2 linked regions of the Solidesulfovibrio fructosivorans JJ] genome follow. The protein of the gene in region 1 interacts with the protein of each later gene in a pairwise test. Links are inferred from orthologs where the notes say so. Each region holds a gene or a part of one and is shown on either strand. Other genes may lie near its edges.

Evidence for each region.
Region 2: the proteins of eno (region 1) and rpe interact in binary tests that used the Escherichia coli proteins (3 or more experiments, as listed by UniProt). The link is inferred for Solidesulfovibrio fructosivorans JJ] from one-to-one orthologs.

Annotation. Positions count from the first base shown.
Region 1 is NZ_AECZ01000037.1:14,192-17,378, forward strand. Bases 105-2,973 are described here. They hold eno (phosphopyruvate hydratase), read left to right. Parts: upstream 105-819; coding sequence 820-2,127; downstream 2,128-2,973. Other genes in these bases: DESFRDRAFT_RS17845 (tetratricopeptide repeat protein), read left to right, coding at 105-630; folD (bifunctional methylenetetrahydrofolate dehydrogenase/methenyltetrahydrofolate cyclohydrolase FolD), read left to right, coding at 2,386-2,973. Also shown: more of DESFRDRAFT_RS17845, read left to right, coding at 1-104; more of folD, read left to right, coding at 2,974-3,187. UniProt on the Escherichia coli protein: Catalyzes the reversible conversion of 2-phosphoglycerate (2-PG) into phosphoenolpyruvate (PEP). It is essential for the degradation of carbohydrates via glycolysis.
Region 2 is NZ_AECZ01000027.1:49,770-52,950, forward strand. What follows is about bases 139-3,001. They hold rpe (ribulose-phosphate 3-epimerase), read left to right. Parts: upstream 139-1,164; coding sequence 1,165-1,839; downstream 1,840-3,001. Other genes in these bases: DESFRDRAFT_RS16005 (PstS family phosphate ABC transporter substrate-binding protein), read right to left, coding at 139-831; DESFRDRAFT_RS16015 (PAS domain-containing hybrid sensor histidine kinase/response regulator), read left to right, coding at 1,916-3,001. In the rest of the region: more of DESFRDRAFT_RS16005, read right to left, coding at 28-138; more of DESFRDRAFT_RS16015, read left to right, coding at 3,002-3,181. UniProt on the Escherichia coli protein: Catalyzes the reversible epimerization of D-ribulose 5-phosphate to D-xylulose 5-phosphate.

The sequences.
Region 1 (3,187 bases):
GCCATGCGCCTGGACGCGGCCCGTATCCTCATCTTTCCCCTGGACGACAAGACCCTGCCCATGCCGTTGCAAAAAACCGTCACCGCGGAGGAATTCCTGGCCCACTTCCTGCCGGCCCCGCTCATCTTCAAGGAACGGCTGGCCCCGGCCGCCCTGGTGCTTTCGCGGCTTTTGCGCGACGCCGGCGCGGCGGTGGACCAAAACGCCCTGCCCGACCCCGAGCGGGCGCTTTTCACGGTCATCCTGGTGGCGCTGGCCGCCGCCGGCGCGCCCGACGACGACGCCACCGCCCTGGCCGTGCTGCGCCAGGCCGGAGCCGGCGACCCGGAGGGCCATGGCCAGAAAGCCTCCATCAACGCCTTCGGCATCCGCCTGCGCAAGCAGAAAAACTACGACATCGCCGCCGCCTACTACCAAAAGGCCCTGGAGCTGGCGCCGCGGGACGAACGGATCATGTTCAACCTGGCCCGGGTGCTCTACGAAAAGGGCGATCTGGCCGCCTGCCGCGACATGCTGACCCAGGCCGTGGGCATCGACGCGGACTTTGTCGAGGCGAAAAAATTCCTGCGTTATCTCAAGCGACGGGAGCGGCGCGGCGACCTCCGCGATTTTCCGGACATCACAATTTGACGTCGCTGCGGCGACACTCCCGCCGCCAGGCGCCCCAAGACCCGCCAAGACTTGCTTTCCGGCCGCACCCCCCTTTGACGGCGGGGGTTATAAATCGCCGCGAATTGCGTTACAGGCTGACGTGTCGGGCCGCCCGGCCCGCTTTTCCACCGCACCAAACGCACCAACATACCCAACAAGGAGACGCTCATGAGCACTATTGCCGCCGTCTGGGCCAGGGAAATCCTCGATTCCCGCGGCAATCCCACCGTCGAAGTGGAAGTCACCCTGGAATCCGGCGCCTCCGGCCGGGCCGCCGTACCCTCCGGAGCCTCCACCGGCTCGCGCGAGGCTCTGGAGCTGCGCGACCAGGACGCTTCCCGTTATGGCGGCAAGGGCGTCGTCAAGGCCGTGGAAAACGTCCAGGGCGAGCTGGCCGAGGCCGTCATCGGCATGGACGCCCTGCAGCAGGTGGCCGTCGACAACCTGATGATCGACACCGACGGCACGGAGAACAAGTCGCGCCTGGGCGCCAACGCCATCCTCGGCGTGTCCCTGGCCACCGCCCGCGCCGCCGCCTCCTTCCTCGGCCTGCCGCTGTACCAGTATCTCGGCGGCGTCAACGCCAAGGTGCTGCCCGTGCCGATGATGAACATCATCAACGGCGGCATGCACGCGCCCAACAACCTGGACATCCAGGAATTCATGATCGTGCCGCTCGGCGCGCGCACCTTCGCCGACGCCCTGCGCATGGGGGCCGAGACCTTCCACACCCTGAAAACCATCCTGGCCGCCGACGGGCACATGACCACCGTGGGTGACGAGGGCGGCTTCGCCCCCAATCTCAAGGACCACGACGAGGCCTTCAAGTACATCATCAAGGCCATCGAGGAAGCCGGCTACCGCCCGGGCGACGAGATTTCGCTGGCCATCGACCCCGCCGCCTCCGAGTTCTTCAAGAACGGCAAGTACGTCCTTGGCAGCGAAAAACGCACCATGAGCGCCGACGAGATGGTCGCCTACCTCTCGGGCTTCGTCGACCGCTACCCCATCATCTCCATCGAGGACGGCCTGGCCGAGAGCGACTGGGACGGCTGGAAGAAGCTCACCGTGGAACTCGGCGAACGCATCCAGCTCGTCGGCGACGACATCTTCGTCACCAACCCCGACATCCTGGCCGAGGGCATCGACCAGGGCGTGGCCAACTCCATCCTCATCAAGCTCAACCAGATCGGCACCGTGACCGAGACCCTGGACACCATCGAGATGGCCAAGCAGGCCGCTTACACCACGGTCGTTTCCCACCGCTCGGGCGAGACCGAGGACAGCTTCATTTCGGACCTGGCCGTGGCCGTCAACGCCGGCCAGATCAAGTCCGGATCGCTGTCGCGCTCCGACCGCCTGTCCAAGTACAACCAGCTCCTGCGCATCGAAGAGGAGCTCGAGGACATGGCCATCTTCTACGGCCCGGTCATGGCCGGCCAGTGGTACGAGGTCGCCGACGACGAAGCGGAGTAAGACAAAACGAAGAGCGAGGGGCGCTGCCCCTCGACCCCGCCGGGGAGGCATGGCCTCCCCGGACCCCTCATTCGCGCGGCCTGGGCGTTGTCCGGCGAGGCTCTGCCTCGCCGGACAACGCCCAGGCCGCGTCAATTGGAGTGGACGGCAACCGGACTCTCCAGCTAAGAGTTTTCGGGGAGGAGGGGTCCGGGGGGCAACCCCCTTTTGCAAAAGGGGGTTGCCCCCCGGTTCCTGCCTTCCGAAGGAGGACCCACCATGCTGCTTATCGACGGGAAAAAAGTCGCGGCCGAGCTGCGCCAGAAGGTCAAGGACGATGTGGACGCCATTGTCCGGGAATACGGCCGGGCGCCCCATCTGGCCGTCATCCTGGTCGGCGAGGACCCCGCCTCCCAGATCTACGTCCGCTACAAGGAAAAAGCCTGCGAGGAAGTGGGCATCGTGTCGCGCATCTGGCGCCTCGATGGCGCGACCGGCCAGTGCGCCCTGGAAAAGCTCATCACGGAACTGGGCGCCAGCGACGACATCGACGGCATTCTGCTCCAGCTTCCCCTGCCCCGGGGACTCGACGTGGGCCGCTGCCTGTCCCTGGTCAACCCCAAAAAGGACGTGGACGGCTTCCACCCGGAAAACGTCGGCCGCCTCTCCATCGGCCTGCCGGGACTCAAGCCCTGCACGCCGTACGGCGTCATCAAGCTGCTCGAATACTACGGCCTGTCCCCGGCCGGCAAAAACGCCGTGGTGGTCGGACGCAGCAACATCGTGGGCAAGCCCATGGCCATGCTGCTCGCCGCCCCGACGCCCTTCGGCAACGCCACGGTCACGGTCTGCCACTCGCGCACCGCGGACCTCGGCGCGGCCTGCCGGCAGGCCGACCTCATCGTGCCGGCCATCGGCAAGGCCAAGCTCATCACCCGGGAGATGGTCAAGCCCGGCGCGGTCATCGTGGACGTGGGCATGAACCGCCTGCCCGACGGGAAGCTCTGCGGCGACGTGGACTTCGAGGGGGTCAAGGACGTCGTTTCCGCCATCACCCCGGTGCCCGGCGGCGTGGGCCCCA
Region 2 (3,181 bases), on another replicon or contig:
ATGGGCGGAGGTTTGGTGCGAAGGCGACTAGCTCAGGGGCACGTAACCGACTGCCTTGACCAGCTTCTGGCCTTCGGCGCCGAGCAGGAAGTCCACCAGGCCCTTGACCGCGCCGGCGGGAGCGCCGTTGGTGTAGATGTAGAGGTCGCGGGATATGGGGTACTTCTTGGACTTGGCGGTCTCGGCGGTGGCCTTGACGCCGTTGACGCTCAGCGGCTTGGTGGAGGCGTCGAGGTAGCCCAGGCCGATGTAGCCGATGGCGTTCTTGTTCTTGCTGACGGCCTGGACCACGGCGCCGTTGGAAGCCTGCATCAGGGCGCCGGGGAACACGTGGGCCTTTTTCATGACCAGGTTCTCCCAGCACTCATAGGTGCCCGAGGAGGTGTCGCGGGAAATGACGACCACCGGGCCCGTGCCGCCGAGATCCTTCCAGGAGGTCACCTTGCCGGTGTAGAGCTCCTTGAGCTGCTCCAGGTTGACGGCTTCGAGCTTGTTGGCCGGATTGACGATCGGGACGATGGCGTCGATGGCCACCACGGTCTGGACCGGATTTTCGCCCTTGCTCTTGGCCAGGTCGATTTCCTTCTGCTCCATGGCGCGCGAAGCCATGGCGATATCGGTGGAACCGTCGATCAGGGACTTGATGCCGTTGCCCGAACCGCCGCCGGAAACGGAAATCTTCACGTCCGGATGGGCCTTCATGTAGGCCTCGACGACCTTCTGCATGATGGGCAGGACGGTGGTGGAACCGTTGACTTTGATGGCGGTTTCGGCAAACGCGGTGGAGGCCACGAGCAACAGCGCGGCCACGATACCAATAAGTTTCTTCACTTGAGAACCCTCCTAAGTGGTTGTCGCGCCACGATTGGCGCGAAATGCCCCAGGTCACGGGCGAAACCTATGGACGGACTGTGACGGTTCGGTGACAAGGCCACGGAAAACGCGTGACGCGGCACCCTGTCCGAATTCACAAATGATTCCCACAAGTTGTATTGTTCAATTGTTACAAGGCCTCCATGACGACGCCGGGGCCGCCACACCGGGCGGCCGGACGCCGGGCGGGCGCTGACGGGACGGTTCCTTGACCACGGGGCTTGGCCGGTCTATGTACGTGACCATATACCTGGAACAGAAATTTTGACCACCCCTCCAGCCGGAGTCGTCATGCCCGCACCGTTTATTCTTTCGCCTTCCCTGCTTTCCTCCGACTTCGGCCGGCTGGCCGACGAACTGGCCGCCCTGGAAGGGGCCGGCCTGCGCTGGGTCCATCTGGACGTCATGGACGGGCTGTTCGTGCCCAACATCACCTTCGGCCCGCCGATCATCGCCGCCATGCGCCGCCGCAGCAAACTGTACTTCGACACGCACCTCATGATCGAGCGGCCGGAGCGTTACCTGGCCGCCTTTCGCGAGGCCGGCTCGGACCTCATCTGCGTCCATGCCGAGGCCACGGTCCACCTGGAACGCGCGGTCTCGGAAATCCGCCGCCTGGGCGCGGCCCCGGGCGTGGCCCTCAATCCCGCCACCCCCCTTTCCCAGGTGGAATACCTGCTGCCGCAACTCGAGATGGTGCTGGTGATGACCGTCAACCCCGGGTTCGGCGGCCAATCCTTCATTCCGTTCTGCCTGGACAAGGTCAAGGATCTTGCCGCCATGCGTCGGGAACGCGACCTCTCCTTCCGCATCCAGGTGGACGGCGGCGTCTCTCCGGACAATACCGCCGCCCTGGTGGCGGCCGGCGCCGACGTGCTGGTGTCCGGGTCGGCCTTTTTCGGCCACCCGCCCTACAAGGAGCGCCTGGATGTCTTTCAGGCGGCGGCTGCGACCAGCCCCACGTAAGCGGGACCGACGGCCCGGCGGCTTCCACGCCGCAAGGCGCGCCCCTCTGCCCGCCGTCCAGGCGGTCCTTGGCGACATGCCGGGCCGTCTGACGCGCCTGTCCTCCATTCTCGACGCCCTGGACCAGGGCATCGCCTTCGTCTCGCCCGAAGGCCTGGTCATGGAAATAAACGACCGCTACCTGAACCTGCTCGGCCGCGCGGCCGAGGACGTCCTGGGCCAGGGACTGGCCGCCCTGGACCTGGAAACCGAGGACTACCAGGCCAGCGCCTTTCTGGACCTCTTCCGGCGGGGCGTGGCCCATGCCCCGGTCTCCTTCGACCGCCGCCTGGGCGTCCGGGACGTCACGGCCAAGCTCCAGCCCGTCTTCGACCAGGGCAGCCTGATCGGCCTGCTCGTGTCGCTTATCGACGTCACCCCGCTGGTCGAGGCCAGACTCTCGGTGGAGCGCGAGAAAAGCTTTCTCGAACAGGTCATCACCATCGCCGGGGCGGCGATCTGCATCGTCAACCGCGACGACGTGGTGGTCACCATAAACGACGAATTCACGGCCATCACCGGCTACAGCCGCGACCAGGCCCTCGGACGCGAGCGGGCGGGCCTTTTGCGGGAATCCCCGCCCTCGCCCTGTCCGGCCAAGCCGGCCAGGCCCGGCAACGGCGCCGTGCAAAAACGCCAGTCCCAGATCCTCACCCGCGACGGGCAGCGGCTGACCATCCTCAAAAACGCCGCCCCCATCCTCGACGCCACGGGCACGCCCACCGGCGGCATCGAATCCTTCGTCGACGTCTCGAGCCTCATCCGGGCCCGGGTGGAGGCCGAGGAAGCCAGCCGCATGAAATCGGCCTTCCTGGCCAACATGAGCCACGAGATCCGCACGCCCTTAAACGCCATCCTGGGCCTGACCCAGATTCTGCGCAAAACAGCATTGACCGACGAACAGCGTGATTGCGTGGACACCATGCGCTCGGCCGGCGAGGGGCTGCTGGTCATCCTTGGCGACCTCCTCGATTTCTCCCGCATGGAGGTCGGCCGCCTGGAAATCCGGCCCGCGCCCATGGACATCGAACGCCTGCTCGAGGAAACCCGGCGGGTCATGGAGCCGCTGGCCGCGGAGCGCGGCCTGACCCTCTGCCTGGAACGCGATCCGGATCTGCCCCGGGTGCTGGTGTGCGATCCGATGCGCCTCAAACAAATCCTGCTCAACCTGCTCTCCAACGCCATCAAATTCACGCCCCAGGGGCGCGTGACCCTCTACGCCAGCCGGGCCCGGGAACCCATGGCCTACGAGGGGCCGGTGGCCGTGCAGTTCGCGGTGCGGGACACCGGGCCCGGCATCCCC